DNA from 3 places in the Enterobacter vonholyi genome. Region 2 is predicted to be linked to each of the others. Evidence: predicted binding sites of a transcription regulator. Region 2 holds the regulator's gene; each other region holds the start of a gene.
What was found. Region 2 encodes Fur, which represses iron uptake genes when iron is present. Its sites were predicted from a motif close to ATAATAATGAGAACNACTATCAA; they were not measured.
Positions count from the first base shown of each region.

Region 1: the regulator Fur is predicted to act here: its motif matches at 3,612-3,634, upstream of AB3N39_RS15000 (Nramp family divalent metal transporter).
Region 3: the regulator Fur is predicted to act here: its motif matches at 1,455-1,477, upstream of efeU (iron uptake transporter permease EfeU).

Region 1 is NZ_CP162152.1:3,200,921-3,206,082, reverse strand. Features, by position in the region: gene AB3N39_RS15010 (EAL domain-containing protein) at 1-2,093, shown strand, start outside; gene nupC (nucleoside permease NupC) at 2,138-3,325, opposite strand; gene AB3N39_RS15000 (Nramp family divalent metal transporter) at 3,674-4,912, shown strand; gene AB3N39_RS14995 (DUF2502 domain-containing protein) at 4,945-5,162, opposite strand, start outside.
Region 2 is NZ_CP162152.1:1,265,385-1,270,546, forward strand. Features, by position in the region: gene chiP (chitoporin) at 424-1,821, shown strand; gene chiQ (ChiQ/YbfN family lipoprotein) at 1,869-2,195, shown strand; gene fur (ferric iron uptake transcriptional regulator) at 2,288-2,734, opposite strand; gene fldA (flavodoxin FldA) at 3,026-3,556, opposite strand; gene ybfE (LexA regulated protein) at 3,712-3,999, opposite strand; gene ybfF (esterase) at 4,128-4,901, opposite strand; gene seqA (replication initiation negative regulator SeqA) at 5,085-5,162, shown strand, end outside.
Region 3 is NZ_CP162152.1:1,626,069-1,631,230, reverse strand. Features, by position in the region: gene efeO (iron uptake system protein EfeO) at 1-524, opposite strand, end outside; gene efeU (iron uptake transporter permease EfeU) at 566-1,399, opposite strand; gene AB3N39_RS07655 (NupC/NupG family nucleoside CNT transporter) at 1,651-2,835, shown strand; gene AB3N39_RS07650 (DUF3574 domain-containing protein) at 2,909-3,328, opposite strand; gene putP (sodium/proline symporter PutP) at 3,446-4,954, opposite strand.

The DNA.
Region 1 (5,162 bases), 1.9 Mb from region 2:
CAATTGTTAATGGTCACGACGTTTATTTAGCATGGTTGCCACTCAGCGTTATGCTGGCGGTAATTCTGATATTTGGGCGCAGAGCAATTCTTCCCATTCTGTTAGGTTTTACTGTCACTAATTTATTCTATATTAATTTAGCGCCGCTACAATATCCAGTTTTACTGTTCTGTCAGACCTTTGCGTTATTCGCGGGGTGCGGCCTGCTACGCCTTATGCTGGGCAAGCGCTGGCGCTACAGTATCCCTAACAAACACATCGGGCTTCGTATATTCTGGCTCGGTTTTGTCGTGCCATTAGGTATTAAGCTGTCGATGTATATGGCAGGCTATTTCTTTGATTTTCCGGTGACAATTTCGACCTATTTCGGCGAAGGCACGGTAATTTATAACGTTGTGGATATTCAAAGCCTGATATGCGCGGCGCTGATTTTTACCATGATGTTCTATTACCCGCTAAGAATGATAATTAATCCTCGTTATGCCGTCACCTTCTGGCGGCGAAGCGTGAAGCCCATGTTTTATCACAAGAATCCATTATATATTTTTGTCTGGTTAGCGCTTTTAAGCTTCATTCTTGTCATTTTATGTGGTCCTTTTGAGTCACCGGTCATTGCGGGCTATTTGATGCCGCTGATATTTATTCTTTTTACCTTAGCGATAAGCCGCCTGACCTATGCGTTGATTTCTCTGCTGTGGGCCACCTCAGCGCTCCTGCTGCTGACATACAACTACAACTTCCTTAACGGGGTGGAATCGGGACATTCGCTCTCCTTTATCCTCTCCGTGCTGATCTCTTTCGCCATCTGTTTGCTTTACATGTCTCGCATTTACCAGCGCAGCGAGTGGCTGAAGCGGGGCTGGCAGGACAGGGCGCTGACCGATCCTCTTACCGGTCTGCCTAATATTCGTGCGCTGGAGGATTACCTTGAAATTCATCCGGATGCCAAAGTGTGCATTTTGCGCATGGATAATCTGGAGTTTTTGAGCCGCCACTACGGGATTATCATGCGGGTCCACTGCAAACGAACGATCGCCACGTCGCTTCAGCCGCTCCTGCAAAAAGATGAGCTGCTCTTCCAGCTGCCCGGAAGCGAGTTGGTGCTGGTCTTGCTCGGGCCGGAAATTGCTGAACGTCTCCAGCATATGGTCGATCGGCTCAACAGCAATAAGATTTTCTGGAACAACACCGGGCTGGATATTGAGTTTGGCGCGTCATGGGGAATGGTCGAAGACGGCGAGAAACTGCATCACACGCTGGGGCAGCTAAGCTGGTTGGCAGAGCAGGCCGGCGGAGCGCAAAACGTTCTCGCGCTGACGAATAGCCTTGAGGTGGCATCAGGGCAAACGACAGAGCGTGTCCTGATGCTGGCCCGGATTAAGCATGCGCTTGAGGCGGGGCAGTTCCATTTATATGCGCAGCCGATCCAGAAGGCGGACGGGAGCGGGTACTATGAAATCCTGACGCGAATGGAAAGTGAGGGGGAGATTATTACTCCTGACCGCTTTATTCCGCTGATTGCGCAGTTCAACCTCAGCCATCGGTTTGATATATCCGTCATGGAAAAATTACTGGTGTGGCTGCGAGATAACCCTGCAACGCACGCTGGCGCCCGTTTTTCCGTCAATCTGATGCCGCTGACGCTGATGCAAAAAGAGGTGGCGACCGAGATTTGCGCGCTGTTTGAACGGTACGGCGTTGCGCCTCAGGCAGTCGTTATTGAGATTACCGAAGAGCAGGCTTTCTCAAATTCAGGCACGAGTTTCAACAATATTCAGCAATTGCGGGAGTATGGTTTCCGTATTGCCATCGATGATTTTGGTACTGGCTACGCTAACTATGAGCGCCTCAGACGCCTGCAGGCGGACATCATTAAAATTGACGGCTGCTTTGTGAAAGACATTTGTACAGACGACATGGATGCAATGATTGTGCAGTCGATGTGTAATCTGGCAAAGACAAAATCGCTCTGCGTCGTCGCGGAATATGTGGAAACACCGGCGCAGCGGGAGATGCTGCTCCGCTTCGGTGTGGATTACCTGCAGGGCTACCTGATAGGCAAACCCAAACCGCTGGAAGAATTACGGACATAAAAAAACCGGGAGCCAGGCTCCCGGTTTTTGTTTCACGGTAAACGTTACAGGACCAGTGCCGCAATGGACGCTGACAGGACGCTCACCAGCGTAGAGCCGTAAACCAGCTTCAGGCCGAAGCGAGATACCACGTTACCCTGTTCTTCGTTCAGACCTTTAATCGCACCCGCGATAATCCCGATGGACGAGAAGTTCGCGAAGGAGACCAGGAACACGGAGAGAATGCCTTCCGCACGCGGAGAAAGCGTACTGGCAATTTTCTGCAGATCCATCATTGCAACGAATTCGTTAGAAACCAGCTTGGTTGCCATGATACTGCCCACCTGCAGCGCTTCGTGAGCCGGAACACCCATCACCCATGCAATCGGATAGAAGATGTAGCCGAGAATCCCCTGGAAGGAGATACCCAGCACCGCAGCGAACAGGGCGTTCAGCGCAGAAATCAGCGCAATGAAGCCGATCAGCATGGCGGCAACGATAATCGCGACTTTGAAACCGGCCAGAATGTACTCACCCAGCATTTCGAAGAAGCTCTGGCCTTCGTGCAGGTTTGACATCTGAATGTTCTCTTCGCTTGCGTCAACGCGGTACGGGTTGATCAGCGACAGAACGATAAAGGTGCTGAACATGTTCAGAACCAGCGCAGCAACCACGTATTTTGGTTCCAGCATGGTCATATACGCGCCCACGATAGACATGGAAACGGTAGACATTGCGGTTGCCGCCATGGTGTACATGCGGTTGCGGGACATCTTGCCGAGAATATCTTTATACGCGATGAAGTTCTCAGACTGACCGAGGATCAGGGAACTGACGGCGTTGAAGGATTCCAGCTTGCCCATACCGTTCACTTTGGATAACAGGAAGCCAATTCCACGAATCACGAACGGCAGAACGCGGATGTGCTGCAGAATACCGATCAGCGCGGAGATGAAGACGATAGGGCAGAGAACCTTCAGGAAGAAGAACGCCAGACCTTCGTCGTTCATTTTACCGAAGACAAAGTTGGTCCCTTCGTTGGCGAATCCGAGCAGTTTTTCGAACATTTCGGAGAAGCCTTTCACGAAGCCGAGGCCTACGTTGGAGTTCAGGAAGAACCACGCAAGTAAAACTTCAATGACCAGCAGTTGAACAACATAACGGATACGAATTTTTTTGCGGTCTGTGCTGACCAGCAATGCAAGTGCAGTAACGACAACAAGTGCCAGGACAAAATGAAGGACGCGGTCCATATTTGCTCCAAATATGAGGCAGGTTTAATTTTCGTGCACATTCTATGTAACAACCGAAAAGAAAACGAGATCGAGGACACACTATAGTTACATCCTGTGACGAGTCTCAAAAATAGTGATCCACAATACATTTTTGTTATGTTAGGTAAATGCGTGAAAAGTTAAGTTTGTGTGCTAGTCTTCACAAAAGCATGCGCGATTTCAGTTTCGGTTAGATCGCCCCACTTACCCGCCCGTCTATCGTTCAAAGCTATCAGAGAAATCACTGCAAACTTTATAAATGATCTTGATAATCATTCTCATTTTGATAGCATTAAACATAGCAAAGGCTATATTTCAGAGGCAGAAATGACAAACAGTCGCGTAGAGGGTAGCAGTGGCAGAGCCGCGCGCAAGTTGCGGTTCGCATTAATGGGACCTGCGTTCATCGCTGCCATTGGCTATATCGATCCAGGAAACTTTGCGACCAATATTCAGGCCGGGGCCAGCTTCGGCTATAAGCTGCTGTGGGTGGTCGTCTGGGCTAACCTGATGGCGATGCTGATTCAGATGCTCTCCGCAAAGCTGGGGATTGCGACGGGTAAAAACCTGGCGGAGCAAATTCGCGACCATTACCCGCGTCCCGCCGTCTGGCTCTACTGGGTTCAGGCTGAAATCATCGCCATGGCCACTGACCTCGCTGAGTTTATCGGTGCAGCGATCGGCTTTAAGCTGATTCTGGGCGTGTCGCTGTTGCAAGGGGCGGTGCTGACCGGGATTGCCACTTTCCTCATCCTGATGCTGCAGCGTCGGGGTCAAAAGCCGCTGGAGAAGGTGATTGGTGGTCTGCTGCTTTTTGTGGCGGCGGCCTACATTGTCGAGCTGATTTTCTCACAGCCGAATCTGGCACAGCTCGGTAAAGGGATGGCGATCCCAAGCCTGCCAACGTCGGAAGCGGTGTTCCTGGCCGCCGGGGTGCTCGGGGCGACCATCATGCCGCACGTGATTTATTTGCACTCCTCGCTGACGCAGCATCTCCACGGTGGGACGCGTAAAGAGCGTTACTCCGCTACCAAGTGGGACGTCGCGATCGCTATGACCATCGCAGGGTTTGTAAACCTGGCGATGATGGCGACTGCAGCCGCGGCTTTCCACTTTAACGGTCATACCGGTATTGCCGATCTCGACCAGGCGTATCTCACGCTGGAGCCGTTACTGAGCCATGCTGCCGCCACGATATTTGGTCTCAGCCTGGTAGCTGCCGGCCTCTCTTCTACGGTGGTGGGCACGCTGGCAGGCCAGGTTGTGATGCAGGGGTTTGTCCGCTTCCACATTCCGCTGTGGGTTCGTCGCTCCGTCACCATGCTACCGTCATTTGTGGTGATTCTGATGGGTCTCGACCCAACGCGAATTCTGGTCATGAGCCAGGTTCTGCTGAGTTTTGGTATCGCGCTGGCGCTGGTGCCGCTGCTGATCTTTACCAGCAACAAAACTCTGATGGGCGAGCTGGCTAACTCAACGCTGGTAAAACGAACCGGATGGGCCATCGTGGTGGTGGTCGTTGCGCTGAACATGTGGTTGTTGGTGGGAACCGCACTGGGTCTTTAACAAAAAAAGGAGCCTCCATGGCTCCTTTTTTATTAGTGGTGATGGCCGTGACCATGACCTTTCCCGCGACCCCAGCCGCCGCGACGGTCGTCACGATCGTTCCAGCCTTCACGGTAGCCGCGCTCATACGCGTTGTCTTTATACCAGCCGCGGTGTCTGCCGTTATCATGTTTCCACCAGCGATCGCCGCGCCATTCATAATGACGGTGCCAGTAGTCACGGTCGCGCCAGTAGCCGCCGTCCCAGTATC
Region 2 (5,162 bases):
GACAAACGCCGCACTATGCGGCGTTTTTTTATTTAACGATCAGGGTATTAAGCCAGGGCCTAAAAAGGTGTGATAAAAATATCAGGTCAATGAGGTGCTACTTATTTTTCAAAAAAAAGTTTGTGTCATTAGGAAAAACAAAAAGGTTATAAGAAAGGGAAGATGTTTCTCGTCTAGCCACTGAAATAATTGAAAATTCCCCGCCATTCCTCGCCTCCCTGCAAATGTTACAAAGCACTACTGATTATGTGCACTTCGTCATAATCCTGACTTTTGTCCGCTAAAAAGCATTGATAATTCGCGTCGCGAAAAATAACCTAACGACGGTAGTTAATTCGAGGGTATTTAAAACTACCCCTGACCATTTGGTCTTTTTTATTTACGCCGTTTCAGGCGTTTTAATTCGTCAAAGAGGAATAATCTATGCGTACGTTCAGTGGCAAACGTAGTGCGCTGGCGCTGGCTATTGCCGGTGTGACAGCAATGTCGGGCCTGGTAGTGACACCAGAGGCGAAAGCGGCGGGCTTCATCGACGATTCTACCCTCACGGGCGGTATCTATTACTGGCAGCGTGAACGTGACCGTAAAGACGTCACCGAAGACAAATACAAAACCAACCTTTCTCATTCCACCTGGAACGCCAACCTGGACTTCCAGTCAGGCTATGCCGCGGATATGTTCGGTCTGGATATTGCTGCGTTTACCGCGATTGAAATGGCGGAAAACGGCGACAGCGCCCACCCGAACGAAATTGCCTTCTCCTCCAGCAATAAAGCGTATAAAGAAGACTGGTCCGGGGATAAGAGCGGCATCAGCCTGTACAAAGCCGCTGCAAAATTTAAATACGGTCCGGTATGGGCGCGCGGTGGTTATATTCAGCCAACTGGCCAGACCCTGTTAGCACCGCACTGGAGTTTTATGCCGGGTACCTATCAGGGTGCGGAAGCCGGGGCGAACTTTGACTACGGTGATGCGGGTGCGTTGAGCTTCTCCTATATGTGGACCAACGAGTACAAAGCACCCTGGCACATCGAGATGGACAAGTTCTACCAGAACGATAAGAAAACCAAAGTCGATTATCTCCACTCGCTGGGGGCGAAATACGACTTCAAAAACGATCTGGTTCTCGAAGCAGCATTTGGCCAGGCGCAAGGGTATATCGATCAGTACTTTGCCAAGGCCAGCTATAAGTTTGATGTCGCGGGTAGCCCGCTGAGTACCAGCTATCAGTTCTACGGTACGCGCGACAAAGTCAGCAACGGTGGCGTCAATGACATTTATGATGGCACCGCGTGGCTGCAGGCGCTAACCTTCGGCTATAAGGTCGGTCAGGTTGATTTACGTCTGGAAGGAACATGGGTGAAGGCGGAAGGGCAGCAGGGCTACTTCCTGCAGCGTATGACCCCGACCTATGCCTCATCCAACGGTCGTCTTGATATCTGGTGGGATAACCGCTCAGACTTCAACGCCGACGGCGAGAAAGCGGTCTTCTTCGGCGCAATGTACGACCTGAAAAACTGGAACCTGCCTGGCTGGGCGGTGGGCGCTTCTTACGCTTACGCCTGGGATGCAAAACCTGCCGATATGGCAACTCCGGACGCATACTACGATCCCAACTATCGCCTGAAAGAGTCTTCTTACAGCCTCGATGCTATCTATACCCTGCAGGATGGCCGCGCGAAAGGCACAATGTTCAAACTGCACTTCACTCAATATGACAACCACTCCGATATCCCGAGCTACGCGGGCGGTTACGGCAACATCTTCCAGGATGAACGTGACGTGAAATTCATGGTTATCGCACCGTTCACTATCTTCTGATGAATCTTCCGGCGGGTTAGATCCCGCCGGACCGGAGACTGCATATGATGAAAAAAATCGTAATCGTCGCGTTACTGGCATCAGGGCTGGTGGCGTGTGCTCAGAGTGAGGCACCGAAAGAAGATTCCCGGCTGAAGGAGGCCTATAGCGCCTGTATTAATACAGCAGAAGGATCGCCGGAGAAAATTGACGCCTGTCAGAGCGTGCTGAACGTGCTGAAGAAAGAGAAAGCGCATGAGCAGTTTGCGACGCGGGAGAATGTCCGCGTGATGGATTACCAGGCCTGTATCCAGGCGCGTAAAACCGGTAACGATCAGGAAGTGACCAAGCGTTGCGATAAGATCTGGAACGAGATACGCAACAATAATAAATAAGTTGCTTTACGCCCGGTGGCGCTGCGCTTACCGGGCTTTTTTCTGGCAAAAAAAAGCCAACCTTTCGGCTGGCTCAGAGTATGAACACTTGATTATTTTGCGTCGTGCGCGTGGTCATCTTCGCGGCAGTCGCCTTCAGCGCAGTGACCGTAAAGATACAGGCTGTGGTTGGTCAGGCGGATACCGTGACGCGCGGCGATTTCACGCTGGCGCGCTTCGATGGAATCATCGCTGAATTCAATGACCTTGCCGCAGTCGAGGCAGATCAAATGATCGTGGTGCTGCTGCTGGGTCAGTTCGAAAACAGATTTACCGCCTTCGAAATTATGACGGGTGACAATGCCCGCGTCATCAAACTGGTTCAGCACGCGATAGACGGTAGCCAGCCCAATCTCTTCACCCATGTCGATAAGACGTTTATAAAGGTCTTCCGCACTGACATGGTGATTGTCTGGACCCTGAAGCACTTCGAGGATTTTTAACCGAGGAAGCGTAACTTTCAGGCCAGCCTTCTTTAATGCGGTATTGTTGTCAGTCATGCGGAATCTGTCCTGTTGCTAAACGATTCACTTCTGTAGGAAGTGACAGAAAATGCACCTGGGATAATGCGTCTCATTATAGAACTGCCATGGCTAAATGAAAACTGCAAGTCTCAGGCAAAATATGCTTATAAAAATGGGGTATCACCAACAAACTTGCTCGATGGAAAACCACATTTTATCAGGGAGACATTGTACAGGTCTGGGCGAAAAAGTTAAAAGATTGTAGCAATTAATTTAATCGGTTTGACCTGGTGCACGGGCGCAACCGCCGTTGCGCCGCGAGAAAAATCAGGCGTTAAGAATATCGTCCAGGTGCAGCTCTTCACGGATCTGCTTAACCCATTTCTCAACGCGCTCTGCGGTCAGTTCTGGCTGACGGTCTTCGTCGATGGCCAGACCCACGAAATGATCGTCATCGGCCAGGCCTTTAGACGCTTCGAAGTGGTAACCAGCGGTCGGCCAGTGGCCTACGATAACCGCGCCATTCGGCTCAATGATGTCGCGGATGGTACCCAGCGCGTCACAGAAATACTCAGCGTAGTCTTCCTGGTCACCGCAGCCAAACAGGGCAACTAGCTTACCGTTGAAGTCCACTTCTTCCAGCGTCGGGAAGAAATCATCCCAGTCGCACTGGGCTTCACCGTAGTACCAGGTTGGGATACCCAGCAGCAGAATATCATAGCCTTCCAGATCTTCTTTGCTGCTCTTGGCAATGTCATGCACATCAGCAACGTCTTTACCGAGCTGTTTTTGAATGTTTTTTGCGATATTTTCGGTATTGCCGGTATCACTGCCAAAGAAAATGCCGATGATTGCCATGAGTAAAATAACCTCTTGAAACTTAATAGTATGGTGGCGCAATTCGGCCACGGATAAGGGCAATAATAGCAGAACTGGCAACCCTGCGGAAACAGCTATCGCGCAGGACTGCACTCTGTGCTACATGAAAAGGGTAATAAAGGGGATTTTCAGACTTATGCCTGGCTGCGCAACGTCTCAAGCTGGGCGATTAACATCTCTTCAATGAGCTCGCTGCGGCTGATATTTCGCGCGTCAGCCAGCTCGTTCAGCGCATCGACGGCGTCGGCGTTAAGCTTCAGTTCGACACGCTTAAGCCCGCGATTTTTATCGCGTTTAAGCTGATTGCGTTTATTGATACGCAGCTGTTCATCGCGCGAAAGCGGATTCGTCTTCGGTCGTCCCGGGCGACGCTCATTCGCGAACAGATCTAGTGTCGTACGGTCCGTTTGTTCTTTGGCCATGATTCTGAGACTTCGGGGGAAACACGCCGCCCTGCTAATGCCCGGGCGATAAGCGCGCCATCATACATCACCAAAAACGGCACGCCAACGACTGGAAGCCCGCAGCCTTCCAGTCGCTTTCTTTTTAATCAATTTGTCGTATCAGCGAGATAGCGGCGAATGGCGCGCAGCACGGCATCGGGTTTTTCTGCGTGCACCCAGTGTCCGGCACCGGCAATCACGTGGGCGCGAGCCTGCGGGAATTGGGCCAGCAGCGTGTCGCGGTACGCGTCGGTAACGTAAGGAGAGTTACCGCCGCGAATAAAGAGGGTAGGGTGCGGCCAGGCGGGGACGGTTTCCCAGCCCACGATGTTGTTGTACTGGTTCCAGAGCACCGGCACGTTAAAACGCCATTGGCCGTCAACAAACGACTTCAGCAGGAACTGGACTACGCCTTCTTCATCAAGATGCTCACGCATGACGGCAGCCGCCTGTTGGCGAGTCGCGACGCCCGCTTCGGTGACCGCATTGATGGCGGCAAAAATTTCGTCGTGGCGGCGGACGTCGTAATCCACGGGCGCAACATCAATTACAATCAGGCCGTTAATACGCTCCGGGGCCAGTGCCGTCAGGGCCATCACTGCTTTGCCACCCATTGAATGCCCGATGAGGGTCACCTTTTGCAGGTCGTTGGCATCCAGCGTATCCAGCAGATCCTGCGCCATTGCCGCGTAGGTCATCTCGTCGGAACGGCCGGAAAGACCGTGATTGCGCATATCGACCTGTAAAATATCGTGGTCAGTAACCAGATCGCGCGCCAGCACGCCCAGGTTATCCAGGCTGCCAAAAAGCCCGTGAACCAGTACGATGGGAGAATTATTGTTCGGCGATTGTGCAGTTTGCGCTCGGGTATTCAATTTCATGGCAAAGTTCTTTTTTTACGTATGTCAGGTTAGGGTATCATGTTGACCATTCTGCCGCCCGGCTGCAAGGTTCCAGTTTAATCTGACTTTTGCCGCCAACCTGGTTTGACGCTATCCGCTGTTGGGATTTGACCTTATAATCCCAATGACTTGTATTCAGATAAGATATCGCACTGGATTAAGATGAAAACAATCGAAGTTGATGACGAACTCTATCAGTATATTGCCAGCCAGACGCGGCATATCGGGGAGAGCGCGTCC
Region 3 (5,162 bases), 360 kb from region 2:
GGCGCATAGAGGGATTTCGCTTTTTCGATGTCACCGGCCTTCACCGCATCGGTAAAGGCTTTGGTTGCCGTCGCCAGGTTCGCCGTCTCTTTCGTGACGTAGGTTTTATACGCGGTAATCGCATCGCCCAGGCTCAGCACCGCAGCGCCTTTCGCCGCATCGGCCGTCGCTTCGCCTTTGACAATAAGCTTCCCTTTAGGGTTGGTCAGCAGACCGCAGGTCATCTCATACTCGCCCGGCTGCAGGTTGGCGGTCATCTTCTGGCTAAAGCCAGGAGCGATATTTTCGCGCTCCTCCACCACCAGAACCCCTTTCAGGATCTCCCATTCCAGCGCCTTCTGGCTGTGGTTCTGAATAATAAACTGGGTTTTGCCGCTGTTCACCGTGAGGGTCATCGGCTCACACTGCTTATCATTAACGGTGACTTTAACCTGAGGAACATCCGCGCCCCAGGCGGAGAATGCAGAAGCGAACAGCGCGGCAATGCCTGCGCATAACGCACTACGACGGAACTGAATTGCCATGACTCTTCCCTTTAAAAAGTATGTTGTAACTAAATCAACTATTATGGCGTAACGCGAGACGCCTGCGTGCCGGTACGCGGCGGCATTGCGAACAGCACCAGCGCCGGAACCAGATAGATAAAGTAAATCGCCACTTCGCTGACGCTCGGCGTTTCCTGATAGCCGAAGATACCTTCAAGCAGAGTGCCGGTCAGAGAGTGCGTGGAGAGCACGTTGCTAAGGTCGAACGCGACGTCCTGGAAGTGGTTCCACAGGCCCGCTTCATGGAAGGCGCGAATCGCCCCTGCCGCCAGCCCTGCCGCCACCAGCAGAATAAACAGGCTGGTCCACTTGAAGAAAGCGCCCAGGTTCAGGCGGATACCGCCCCAGTACAGCAGGAAACCGAGCACCACGGCCGTGGCGAGGCCCAGCATGGCCCCCAGCGGCGGCCAGATCCCCACATCCTGCTGAAACGCCGCCAGCAGGAAGAAAACAGACTCCAGCCCTTCGCGCGCGACGGCGAAAAAGACCATCATAATGAGCGCCCAGCCGTGGTTATTCCCCTTTTGCAGCGCGTTATCCACCGCCTGCTCCAGCTGCACCTTCACGTTACGGGAGACCTTACGCATCCAGAACACCATCCAGGTGAGGATCACCACCGCAATCACGGCGACGATCCCTTCGAACAGCTCCTGCTCTTTCTGCGGGAACTCGCCGGTGGTTTCGTTGATGAGGACACCTAAGCCCAGGCAGAGCGCCGCGGCAAGGAATACCCCGACCCACATGACGCCAATCCAGCGTCCGCGCTGGGTTCGCTTCAGATAACTGGCGATGAGGCTCACGATAAGGGCGGCTTCGAGCCCTTCACGTAACATAATGAGAAATGGAACAAACATGCCGACACCTTAAATGTTTATCGCGGTCAACTGATGCAAAGAAAGGTAAATTCTTGTGATAGTGATTATCATTACGACGAAAAGAAAAACAAGCGAAATGTGCGGTGTTTTGATAACGAGTTGTAAACGCCCAGCCTGATAATAGTTACATACGTTATCGTTAAGTTTATAAGTTATAACGAAAATGCTCATTTACGCTGATTCAGGGCTGTGGCTAAATATCCGCCTCAAACACCTGGTGAAAATAAATTATGTTTAAAATTGTCCATTTCCTGCTGGCGCTGGTTATTATTCTCGCGCTTGCCTGGCTGGTAAGTTTCGACCGCCGAAAAATTCGCATTCGTTTTGTTTTACAGCTGATTGTCATTGAAATTGCCCTGGCGTTCTTTTTCCTGCACGCCGAAAGCGGGTTATTCCTGATTAAATACGTCTCGGGATTTTTTGAGTCACTGCTCAAATTTGCTGGCGAAGGCACCAATTTCGTCTTTGGCGGTATGGGTGAAAAAGGGCTGGCGTTCATTTTCCTCGGCGTGCTTTGCCCAATTATTTTTATTTCCGCGCTGATTGGTATTCTTCAGCACTGGCGGATCCTGCCGATTTTTATTCGGGTGATCGGTACGCTGCTGTCGAAACTGAACGGCATGGGTAAGCTGGAATCCTTTAACGCGGTTAGCTCGCTGATTCTCGGCCAGTCGGAAAACTTCATTGCCTACAAGGGCGTGCTGGGGGATCTCTCTTCCCGTCGTCTCTTCACCATGGCAGCCACGGCGATGTCGACGGTCTCCCTGTCGATTGTCGGCGCGTATATGACCATGCTCGACGCTAAATTTGTCGTCGCCGCGCTGATTCTGAACATGTTTAGCACCTTTATTATTCTTTCGGTCATCAACCCGGCACGCCCGGAAGCGGAGCCGGATATCAAGCTGGAAAAACTGCATGAATCGCAGAGCTTCTTCGAAATGCTCGGCGAGTATATTCTGGCCGGTTTTAAAGTGGCGATGATTATTCTGGCCATGCTGATTGGCTTTATCGCGCTTATTAGCGCCGTTAACGCCCTCTTCTCCAGCGTATTTGGCATGAGTTTCCAGCAGATTCTGGGCTATGTATTTTATCCCCTGGCGTGGCTGGTGGGTATTCCGCTGGGTGACGCCCTGAACGCGGGCAGTATTATGGCGACCAAGCTGGTGGCGAATGAATTTGTGGCGATGATTGAGCTGCAAAAAATCGCGCATCAGATGTCCCCGCGCGGGCTGGGCATTTTATCCGTCTTCCTGGTGTCCTTCGCGAACTTCGCGTCCATCGGCATTGTGGCCGGGGCGATTAAGGGCCTGAACGAGCAGCAGGGGAACGTGGTGTCGCGGTTTGGTCTGCGTCTGGTGTACGGCGCGACGCTGGTGAGCCTGCTGTCGGCGAGCTTTGCGGGGCTGGTGTTGTAAGTGTTTTTGCCCGGCGGCGCTTCGCTTGCACGGGCCTACGATACAGCAACGGCGGGATTTCCCGCCGTTTTTATTAGAACTGCACGCACACCGGCTGGTCGACGCGCATCACCGACTCCTGCGCGAAGCGTGATTTATAAATCCCGCGCAACGCTTCGATGTTCTTCTCGCTCTGCGCATCTTTACCGTGGATCAGCATTAATGCTTTGCTGGGTTCGCGCGCCACTTTCCCGTCGTTCCCCAGCCACTGCCCGCGCGCGTCAAACACCGTTAAGCCATCGCGGAAACGCGGCGTCACGTCCTGGTCAACAAACTGCTGCCACTCGTTGCTGGTAATCTGTGCCCCGGCAGGACGGTTTAAGCCGAAATAGAGCGTGGTTTGCTGCATCTGGTTATCCGCTTTGCAGGTCTCCACCGCCGCATGCTGCGATGGCGCGTTGCAGCCCGCCAGCATCAATAATGCCGCCGCCATTAACCCTGTTTTGATTGTCATGCTTCGCTATCCTCATTGTTATAAGCACATGGATATCACAGGAAATTACGGATTTTGGCAAGAAAAAAGCCGGGTGGCGCTTGCGCTCACCCGGCCTGTATTGTGCAGCGAGAAAAATTATTCTGCCTGAAGCTTAGACGGCGGCGCAGTGTGGTAATGCGCGTCGGCTTCCGCAAAGCGTTTCTGCATGGAGGCAGACGGCGCTTTACCCAGCAGGCTAAACACCACGATACCGATGCTGCCGAAGATGAAGCCAGGAATGATTTCGTACAGGCCCAGCCAGGCGAACTGTTTCCAGACGATAACGGTCACCGCACCGATAATCATCCCCGCCAGCGCGCCGTTACGGGTCATACGGGACCACATGACGGAGAACAGGACGACCGGACCAAATGCCGCACCGAAGCCCGCCCACGCGTAGCTAACAAGACCCAGCACGCGGTTCTCCGGGTTAGCCGCCAGCGCAATCGCCACCAGCGCAACCGCCAGCACCATGAAGCGCCCGACCCACACCAGCTCTTTCTGGCTTGCGTTTTTACGCAGGAAGGCCTTATAGAGGTCTTCGGTGATCGCACTGGAGCAGACCAGCAGCTGGCAGCTCAGGGTGGACATCACCGCCGCCAGGATCGCGGAGAGCAGAATACCGGCAATCCACGGGTTAAACAGAATTTGCGCCAGCTCGATAAACACGCGTTCGGCGTTCTGGTTCACCGCACCCGCCTGCGCCGGGTTGTTGCTGAAGTAGGCGATACCGAAGAAGCCAACAGCGCACGCACCCGCCAGACACAGGATCATCCACGTCATACTGATGCGACGGGCATGTACGATGGTGTGGTGAGAATCCGCCGCCATAAAGCGCGCCAGAATGTGCGGCTGACCGAAGTAGCCTAGACCCCAGCCCATCAGAGAGACGATGGCCACGAAGTTCAGCCCTTTCAGCATGTCGACGTTTTCAATGCTCTTCTGCTTGATCACTTCCAGCGATTCGCCAAAGCCGCCAACGGTGAAAATCACAATCACCGGGGTCAGGATCAGGGCGAAGATCATCAGGCTCGCCTGCACGGTGTCGGTCCAGCTTACCGCCAGGAAACCGCCCACGAAGGTATAGAGAATGGTCGCAGCGGCACCGGCCCACAGAGCGGTTTCGTAGCTCATGCCGAAGGTGCTTTCGAACAGGCGCGCGCCGGCCACGATGCCGGAGGCGCAGTAGATGGTGAAGAACAGCAGGATAACCACCGCAGAGATAATACGCAGGATGCGGCTGTTATCTTCAAAACGTCCGGTGAAGTAATCCGGCAGCGTCAGGGCGTTGTTGTTGGCTTCGGTATGCACGCGCAGACGGCCTGCCACCAGCTTCCAGTTGATCCACGCGCCCACGGTCAGACCGATGGCGATCCAGCTTTCCGAGATACCGGAGATAAAAATCGCACCCGGCAGACCCATCAGCAGCCATCCGCTCATGTCCGATGCGCCCGCAGAGAGTGCGGTCACCATCGGGCCTAAACTGCGTCCGCCCAGAATGTAGTCGTCAAAGTTTTTCGTGGAACGCCACGCCAAAAACCCTATCAGGATCATGCCAAAAATATAAACGAGAAATGTCACCAGCATCGGTGTGCTAATAGCCATTCAAATTCTCCAAAAGTGTCGAGCGACAACCGTCCGGGTTGCCTTGTTATATGATCACCGGAACGAGGTGACGGTATCTTGTGTTTCGGTTGGGCGCGCTATCCTGCCGTATGCGCCCTCCGCTGACAAACGATTTAACACTGCATTTACATCAATTTCATCCCCGGTTTGATACGAGTTTCCTATAGGTTGCACTCGCTCACGCTTT